DNA from 4 places in the Nocardioides dongxiaopingii genome. Region 3 is predicted to be linked to each of the others. Evidence: predicted binding sites of a transcription regulator. Region 3 holds the regulator's gene; each other region holds the start of a gene.

Region 1 (2,197 bases), 510 kb from region 3:
TGTCGCTGCTGGTGGTGCCGCCGGTTGAGTACGGGGTGATGTGGTCGAGGTCGCAGCGGCTGGCGGGTCGGCGGCAGTGTGGAAAGACGCAGGTGAGGTCGCGCAGCTCGACCTGTTCGCGGAGCCGGTCGGGTGCTTCGTAGGCCTCGACGTGGACGTGCTGCTCGAGGTCGATGACGGGCTTGATGGTGACCTTCGCGGCGGCACCGCACCAGGTGCGGATGGTCTCCACGGTGACCGGACTCCGGGTGGTCGCGCAGCGCCCAAGGTCCGGACTGTCGTGGTGGACGTGCACGACGAGGTCACGGGTGGGTCGCGTGACGAGGTCGAGGGGCTGCTCGCCGCGGGCGAGGTCGCCGAGGGCGATCGAGCGGCGGACGTCGAGGGGCTCCTCGCACCCGGCGTCGGTGAGCCTCGAAGTTCCCGTCTGGAGGGCGTCCTCAAGATTCATCGCGTCGGGAACCGACAGGAGGGCGTCGAGACGGACGTGACCCTGGAGGGTGGCGTGGGTGAGGTCGAGCCAGGCGTGCCGTTCGTCGGCGGGCGGAGCGACGTCCTGGGGTGCGTGGCGGGCGAGGGCCTCGGTGACGAGGCGGTCGAGCTGGGTGAAGGTGATCGAGGAGACGGCCTGGGCGAGTCGGGCGTCGACGTACGCCGCGCCGTCGACGGGCAGGCGCATCGTCGACTCGACGATCCGACCGGCCTTCCAGACGGGGAGCCGGCCGTCGAGGACCGCTGCCCAGAGCCGGGGAAGCCGGTAGCGGAGTTCGAGGGCCCGGCCGAGGTAGCCCAGCCCGGCGTCGGTGCTCATGCCCATCGCGGCGGCGAGGTCGTAGGCGGCGAACTCCTCGATGACCGGGCAGCCGACGCCACCCAGCGGGAGCGGGCGTTCGCCGAAGGTGACGGTGTGGGGGTCGTCGTCGGTGGTGTGCTCGAGGGCCCAGTCGAGGACCGCGACCAGGGTCGCGACCTCGGCCCGGCGGGTCGCGGCCTGGTGGGTGCGCACCGCCGCCAGCGCCGGGTCGGCGGTCCGGGTGGCGGTGGCTGAGGGCATGGCTCCATTCTAGTCTGATCGGCAGACATTCGCCAGTGTGTTCGATTCAGTTGTGGACGGCCTCCTCGACTCCGCGTAGCTGGCTCAACCCCCACGTGGCCGAGGGCGACGAGCTCCGCGTCGTCGCGGTCGGCTCTCATCCCGGCCTCAGCGCGGGCACCTAGGGTGGGGGCCGTGACAGCCGAACCAGCGCCGGACTTCGCCTTCGTGCCGGACCTGCGCCGCTTCCTGCTCGAGCACAAGTTCGGGATGGACGAGGTGGTCACCAAGCTCTCGATCCTGCGCGACGAGTTCGCGCACCTGCACGACGAGAACCCCATCGAGCACGTCCGGTCGCGGCTCAAGAGCCCGGAGAGCCTGCGCGAGAAGATGGTGCGCAAGGGCATCGCCGTCGACGGGTCGGCCTCGTGGGAGGAGATCCGGGCGACGGTGTGCGACGTCGCCGGTGTGAGGGTGGTCTGCTCGTTCGTCTCGGACGTCGTGCGCGTCTTCGAGCTCCTCGCCCGGCAGGTCGACATCGAGGTGGTCGAGGTCCGCGACTACATCTCGCGGCCCAAGGCCAACGGCTACCGCAGCCTGCACGCGATCGTGCGGGTGCCGGTCTTCCTGTCCGAGGGCCCGGTGCCGGTGCCGGTGGAGGTGCAGTTCCGCACCATCGCGATGGACTTCTGGGCCAGCCTGGAGCACAAGATCTACTACAAGTACGACAGCGAGGTGCCCGCCGACCTGCTCGCCGGGCTGCGCGAGGCGGCCGACAACGCCGCCGGGCTCGACACCACCATGGAGCGGCTGCGCCAGGAGATCCGCGGCCTCGAGGACCTGCCGACCGACGTCGTCGCTGGCCTGCGCCGGGGCTCGGGACCGGACGCGTCGTTCGTGGAGTCGCTGCGCCGCCTCGACGGCTGACCCGGAGGGGTGGGGGCCGAGCCCCTACGGTCGTCGTCGTGGACACCCCGGCCGCCGCGTTCGCCCTCGCCTCGGTGCTGCACGCCGGTTTCCAGGTCACTGTGACCACGCTGGTCTACCCGGCGCTGGCGTCGCGAGGTGCCGAGGACTGGCAGGTGGCGCACGACCGGCACAGCCGGGCGATCGTGCCCCTCGTGGCCGTCGTGTACGTCGCGCTGCTGGCCACCGGTGCGTTCC
Region 2 (2,197 bases), 550 kb from region 3:
GCACGCGCTACGCCGACGCCGGTCTCGCCGGACTCCACGACCAGCCGCCCAAGCCGGTCCGCGCGGCCGACGACCGCGCGATCGTGGCGGCCACCCTGGCGCCGCCGCCGGCGTCGGTCGGCGCCACGACCTGGTCGGCGCGCAGCCTCGCGGCGCACCTCGGCGTCGGGCACAGCACCGTCGCGCGGGCGTGGGAGGCCCAGGGCGTCCGGCCCAACGGCGCCGACACCTTCCGCGTCGCGACCACGCCCGAGCTCGTCGTCCAGCTGGTCGAGGTGGTCGGGCTGGTCCTGGCCCGCGACGTCCGCCTGGTCGCGCTCCTCGTGCGCGACGCCACCGCCACCGGGGCGACCCGCCACGCCCGGACCCGCTCGCCGCGCACCGGCCTGGCCCCCCTCTACCTGTACGCCGCCACCCGCGCCGCGCTGGCCGACCCCGCCGCGCACGCGCGCCGCGGCCGGCTCGACCTCGGTCGCTGGCTCGACGGCCTGGAGGGCAGCGGCACCGACGGCGCGCGGCTGTGCCTGGTCGCCGACACCGGCGACGTCCTCGCCCGCCCCGCGCTCGCGGCCTGGCTCTCGGCCCGGCCACACGTCCGCACCCACCACGCCGGCAGCACCCGCCGGTGGCTCCGCCTCACCACGGCCTTCCTGACCCTCGCCGAGTCCCGGACCACCGGTCCGGGCTGCGCACCCGAGATGGCCGGGCTCCTGCGCGGCCTGACCTCGGGCGACCTCGTCCTGCCCGCCCCCCTGGTGTGGTCCGGACCCGGGGCCCGGGTGCCGGTCCCGGCCCCACCCCGCCGCTAGCCGACCCGGTCGAGCCGGAGGCTCCCCGAGGGCTGCCGGACCGGCCCGCCCGCCGTCCACAGATGTTCGAACACCGTAGCGATTGTCTGCTGGCCGGACTAGAATGGGGCCATGCCCGCAGCCACCGCCCGGACCGCCGACCCGGCGCTGGCGGCGGTGCGCACCCACCAGGCTGCGGCCCGCCGGGCCGAGATCGCGACCCTGGTCGCGGTCCTCGACTGGGCCACCGAGCACACCACCGACGCCGACCCCGCGGCGATGACCTTCGGCGAACGTGCCCTCACCCTCGGCGGCCCCGGCTGCCCGGCGATCGAGGAGTTCGCCGCCTACGACCTCGCCGCCGCCCTCGGCTCCTCCACCGAGTCCGGGCTGAAGTACCTCGCCCGCGCCCTCGAGCTGCACCACCGACTCCCCCGACTCTGGGCCGCAGTCCTCGCCGGACGGCTGCCGGTGTGGAAGGCCGCCAAGATCGCCGACGCCACCATGCGACTCCCCCTCGACGGCGCCACCCACGTCGACGCCCGGCTCGCCCAGGCCGTCTCCACCATCACCTACGCCCAGCTCGACCGCCTCGTCGACGAAGCCATCGCCCGCCACGCCCCCGACCAGGCCACCGCAGGCAGGGACCAGCGGCACGTGCGGGTCGACCTCGACCACGCCACCATCGACGGTCACGTCCGCCTCGACGCCCTCCTGACGGTCCCCGACGCCCTCGACCTCGAACACGCCCTCCAGACCAGCGCCCAAGCCCTCGCCGACGCCGGCTGCGACCAGTTCCTCGACGTCCGCCGCTCGATCGCCCTCGGCGACCTCGCCCGCGGCGACCAACCCCTCGACCTGGCGGGACGCACGCTCGTCGTGCACCTGCACCAGGACTCACCCGACGTCGGGCGCTGCGAGACCACCCGCACCCCGGTCACCGTGGAGACCATCGAGACCTGGTGCGCCACCGCCGCGAAGGTCGTCATCAAGCCCGTCATCGACCTCGAGCAGCACGTCCACGTCGAGGCCTACGAAGCCCCCGACCGCTTGCGCGAACACGTCGAGCTGCGCGACCTCACCTGCGTCTTCCCCCACTGCCGACGCCCCGCCACCCGCTGCGACCTCGACCACGTCGTCCCGTACTCAGCCGGCGGCACCACCAGCAGCGACAACCTCGCACCCCTCTGCCGACGACACCACCGCGCCAAGACCCACAGCCACTGGACCTACCGGATGACCGACCCCGGCACCTACCACTGGACCGCACCCTCCGGCCTCACCTACCGACGAGACCACCACGGCACCACCCCACTCGACCCACCACCAGCCGAGCCGGCCGAGCCCTGACCACCCCGCCCCGCACCCCGCCCACGGCGGGGCCCACCGGCGCGCGGTCAGGTCGTGAG
Region 3 (2,197 bases):
AGGCGATGCTCCACAGGGTCTCACCGGGCGCGACCACGATCGTCTCGGTGGCCTCCCGCTCCGCGGTGGCCATGGAGTTGCCGGCGAAGGCGACGCCGACGGCGGCCAGGACCAGCAGCGCCAGCACCAGCACCACGAGACGTCCGCGGCGGGTCAGCCGGTAGTCGGGCACGCGAGGAGCCGACAGGGCGGTGGGTGCGATCGTCGTGGTGCTCATGGGTGCCTCCTGGGGAAGTGGCCGTGCTGGTGGAGCCGAGGATGTTGCTGACGATTCGATGTCTAACGGGAGGCACCGACAGTCCTGCTGGTGCACCGCTCTCGATCAGACATTCGATCGAACACATGAGCGAGACTAGATCAGGTGTTCGAACGATGCAACCCCCGAGTCGAACGCGTGTTCCCACGACCCAGCTGACCTGGCCGCCCGGATCGGGCGCGACACGCCGTTCGAACACCTGTTTGAACACGGTGGCGATCGGTGGCACGCTGCAGCCATGCCCCGGACACGTACTGGCACCCCGAAGATCACCGAGCTCCCGGACGGTCCCGCCGACGCGACCGGCCTGACCCCGCGTCAGCAGCGCGTCCTGGCCACCATCAAGGACAGCATCGAGCTGCGCGGCTACCCGCCGAGCATGCGCGAGATCGGCGAGTCCGTCGGGCTCACCAGCACCTCGAGCGTGGCCCACCAGCTGCGCACGCTGGAGCAGAAGGGCTTCATCAAGCGCGACCCGAACCGTCCCCGCGCCCTCGAGGTGTTCCTGCCCGAGGTGATGGCCGCGCGGCGCTCGCTGGGCAGCAGCGACGACTCCTCGATCGACGAGACCGGCATCGGCGACACCGCCCCGCCGCCCACCAACGTCCCGCTCCTGGGCCGGATCGCGGCCGGCGGTCCGATCCTGGCCGAGCAGACCTACGACGACGTCTTCCCGCTCCCCCGCCAGCTGGTCGGCGACGGAGAGCTGTTCATGCTCGAGGTGTCCGGGGAGTCGATGATCGAGGCGGCCATCTGCAGCGGCGACTACGTCGTGGTCCGCCAGGCCCAGACCGCGGAGAACGGCGACATCGTCGCGGCGATGATCGACGGCGAGGCGACGGTCAAGACGTTCCAGCGCAAGGACGGCCAGGTATGGCTGCTGCCGCACAACCCGGCGTTCGACCCGATCGACGGCACCCACGCCTCGATCCTCGGCATCGTCACCGCGGTGCTCCGCAAGGTCTGACCCCCGGCCCGTCCGCAGGCTTCGCACGACCCCGAGACCGCCACCGGCACGACGCCGGTGGCGGTCTCGTCGTCCCTGTCCCGGCGGCTCGGCAACTGTCGGTGCGCCGGGTTAGGTTGTGGCCCCACTCACGAACGGAGCCTCCATGCGCTTGCGCACTCGTCCCCGAACCCAGGCCAGCGTCCGCGCGCTGGTCGTGCTGGGCGCCGTCGGCGCCCTGCTGATCGGCATGCTCGCGGCCCTGGCGGGTCCGTCGGTGGCCCGGGTCCCCTCGGGTGACACCGACTCCAAGCAGGCCACGGCGACCGACCCGTCGGTCCGGCAGGCCTCCCACGCGCTCCGCCGCGCCGAGAGCATCCGCGAGGACGGCGCCGCCGGCCGCGACGCCACCATGGTGCTGCGCGACCTGGCCAACACCCGCGCCGACCTCCCCGACGCCGAGCGGGCGGCCGCCGATGCGCTGATGAAGCGCCCGACGAGCTCCGGCGGCGACGGCTACCTCAACTACGGCAGCGTCGAGGAGGAGACCCCGGTCTGCACCGCGACCCTGTGCGTCCACTACGTCACCAGCGGCCAGCACGCCTCGACCCCGGAGTACGTCGCCACGGCGGTCGACACGCTCACCAGCGTCCAGCAGGCCTACCTGACCTCCGGCTACCGCGCGGTCAAGAGCGACGGCGGGCTCGGCGGCAACAGCCTGCCCGACGTCTACCTCGGCAACATCGGGGTCAACGGCCTGTACGGGTACTGCACCTCCGACGACCCGAGCAAGAGCACCCAGCGCTGGGACCGTTGGGCCTACTGCGTGCTCGACAACGACTACAGCGCCTCGGAGTTCCCGACGAACACCCCGACCGAGAACCTCCAGGTCACCGCCGCTCACGAGTACTTCCACGCCATCCAGTACGCCTACGACCGCTACGAGGACTCGTGGCTCCTCGAGGCCACGGCGGCCTGGGTCGAGGACGAGCTCT
Region 4 (2,197 bases), 650 kb from region 3:
AGGCGCCGGCCTTGCGGATGATGCCCGCCTCGACGCCGACGTCGATCAGGCCGCCCTCGCGGCTGATGCCCTTGCCGTACATGATGTCGAACTCGGCCTGCTTGAACGGCGGGGCGACCTTGTTCTTCACGACCTTGACCCGGGTGCGGTTGCCGACCATGTCGGTGCCGTCCTTGAGGGTCTCGATGCGGCGCACGTCGAGGCGGACCGAGGAGTAGAACTTCAGCGCGCGACCACCGGTGGTGGTCTCCGGCGAGCCGAACATCACGCCGATCTTCTCGCGCAGCTGGTTGATGAAGATGGCGGTGGTGCCGGAGTTGTTGAGCGCACCGGTCATCTTGCGCAGCGCCTGGCTCATCAGGCGGGCCTGCAGGCCGACGTGGCTGTCGCCCATCTCGCCCTCGATCTCGGCGCGGGGCACGAGCGCGGCGACGGAGTCGATGACGATGAGGTCGAGGGCGCCGGAGCGGATCAGCATGTCGGCGATCTCGAGCGCCTGCTCACCGGAGTCGGGCTGGGAGACCAGCAGGGCGTCGGTGTCGACGCCGAGGTTCTTCGCGTAGTCGGGGTCGAGCGCGTGCTCGGCGTCGATGAAGGCCACGATGCCGCCGGCGGCCTGGGCGTTGGCGACGGCGTGCAGCGCCACCGTCGTCTTTCCCGAGGACTCCGGGCCGTAGATCTCCACGACGCGACCGCGCGGGAGGCCACCGAGGCCGAGCGCGACGTCGAGCGCGATGGATCCGGTCGGGATGATCTCGAGGGGGGCGCGCGTCTCGTCGCCGAGGCGCATCACCGAGCCCTTGCCGAACTGCTTCTCGATGTTGAGCAGAGCAGTGTCGAGGGCCTTGTCGCGGTCTCCACCAGCCATGGTGTTACTTCCTTGTCAGTCGTCGGGTTCCAGGCACATCGACGACGCTAGAGGGAGCCACCGACAACGCCTGGTCAGCGCCGTCGTGCCTGTGGAGAACCTCGCTCCGCGTCGTGCCTGTGGAGAAAACCTAGCGCAGGTTCGAACAGGTGTTCGGCACGCGCGCCAGCGTGTCGCGACGGGACGTGCCGGTCGTCCTGGGCCCGGCCGGGCCGGCTCAGCCGGGGACGTCGTAGGTGAGCGCGACGTCGTCGGCCCAGCTCGAGCACGCGCAGCCGGTCGGGTCGGGCAGCTGCGCGATCGCGGTCGAGAGCAGGCCGGTCAGCCGCGAGAGGTTCTCCCGGAACCGGGCGAAGACCTCCTCCTGGCCGACCCCCGCGCCGCTCTCGGCGCCGGCGTCCATGTCGGTGACCAGCGCGATCGAGGCGTAGCAGAGGCGCATCTCGCGGGCCAGGGCCGCCTCGGGCGCCCCGGTCATGTTGATCAGGCTCCAGCCCTGGTCGGCGTAGTGCCGCGACTCGGCGCGCGTGGAGAAGCGCGGGCCCTCCACGACGACCATCGTGGCGCCGGCCCGCACGTCCGGGGCCGCCGTCGCGAGGGCCTGGGAGACACCCGCGCAGTAGGGGTCGGCGAAGGGCAGGTGCACCGCGCCGCGCTCGACGTAGGAGCCGACCCGGCGGAAGGTCCGGTCGACGAGCTGGTCGGGGACGACGACGTCACCGGGCGCGACGTCGGTGCCGAGCCCGCCGACCGCGCACGGGGCGAGGACCTGGCGCACGCCGAGCGAGCGCAGCGCCCAGAGGTTCGCGCGGTACGGGATGGCGTGCGGCGGGTGCTCGTGGTGGGGTCCGTGCCGCGGCAGGAACGCGACCCGGCGCCCGGCCACCTCACCGACCGAGACCGGCGCCGACGGGTCGCCGTAGGGGGTGGTGACGACGTGCTCGACCGGGTCGTCGAGGAAGGAGTAGAAGCCGGAGCCGCCGATCACGGCGACCTCGGCCAGGGGGCCCGTCACCGCTTCGTCGCCGGCAGCTCGAGGGCGCGCCAGACCGCGGCCCACACCTGCTTCGGCGGGACGCCGGCGTCGAGCGCCTCCTGGGCGGTGCGCCGGTCGAGGTCGGCGAGCACCACCTGGTCGGCCCACGTGCGGTGGTAGACGTCTCCGAGGGCGTCGGACATGCGCGCCCAGAACTCGGTGTGCCTCACGCCAACCCACGGTACGCGGCGGGCGGTGGGCTCAGCGCACGTCCCAGCTGTGGTGGACGACGTCGTGCAGGTGGTAGCGCGCGATCGAGGCGACGGTGAAGGTGCTGCCGTCGCTGCGGGAAC

The links. The regulator LexA, encoded in region 3, represses DNA repair genes until DNA is damaged. The targets are predictions, from matches to a motif close to TCGAACANNTGTTCGA.
Region 1: a site for LexA is predicted at 1,084-1,099, ahead of FE634_RS21725 (HNH endonuclease signature motif containing protein). Genes of this name have one in related genera too.
Region 2: a site for LexA is predicted at 864-879, ahead of FE634_RS21730 (HNH endonuclease signature motif containing protein). Genes of this name have one in related genera too.
Region 4: a site for LexA is predicted at 1,010-1,025, ahead of recA (recombinase RecA). Genes of this name have one in related genera too.

Annotation. Positions count from the first base shown of each region.
Region 1 covers NZ_CP040695.2:3,832,152-3,834,348, reverse strand. The annotation lists gene FE634_RS21725 (HNH endonuclease signature motif containing protein) at 1-1,054, opposite strand, end outside; gene FE634_RS18100 (GTP pyrophosphokinase) at 1,229-1,960, shown strand; gene FE634_RS18095 (hypothetical protein) at 1,999-2,197, shown strand, end outside.
Region 2 covers NZ_CP040695.2:3,877,277-3,879,473, forward strand. The annotation lists gene FE634_RS18305 (helix-turn-helix domain-containing protein) at 1-809, shown strand, start outside; gene FE634_RS21730 (HNH endonuclease signature motif containing protein) at 921-2,138, shown strand.
Region 3 covers NZ_CP040695.2:3,322,402-3,324,598, forward strand. The annotation lists gene FE634_RS15530 (LysM peptidoglycan-binding domain-containing protein) at 1-217, opposite strand, end outside; gene lexA (transcriptional repressor LexA) at 495-1,223, shown strand; gene FE634_RS15540 (MXAN_6640 family putative metalloprotease) at 1,369-2,197, shown strand, end outside.
Region 4 covers NZ_CP040695.2:2,670,869-2,673,065, forward strand. The annotation lists gene recA (recombinase RecA) at 1-868, opposite strand, end outside; gene FE634_RS12475 (S-methyl-5'-thioadenosine phosphorylase) at 1,086-1,883, opposite strand; gene FE634_RS12480 (DUF3046 domain-containing protein) at 1,880-2,074, opposite strand; gene FE634_RS12485 (DinB family protein) at 2,106-2,197, opposite strand, start outside.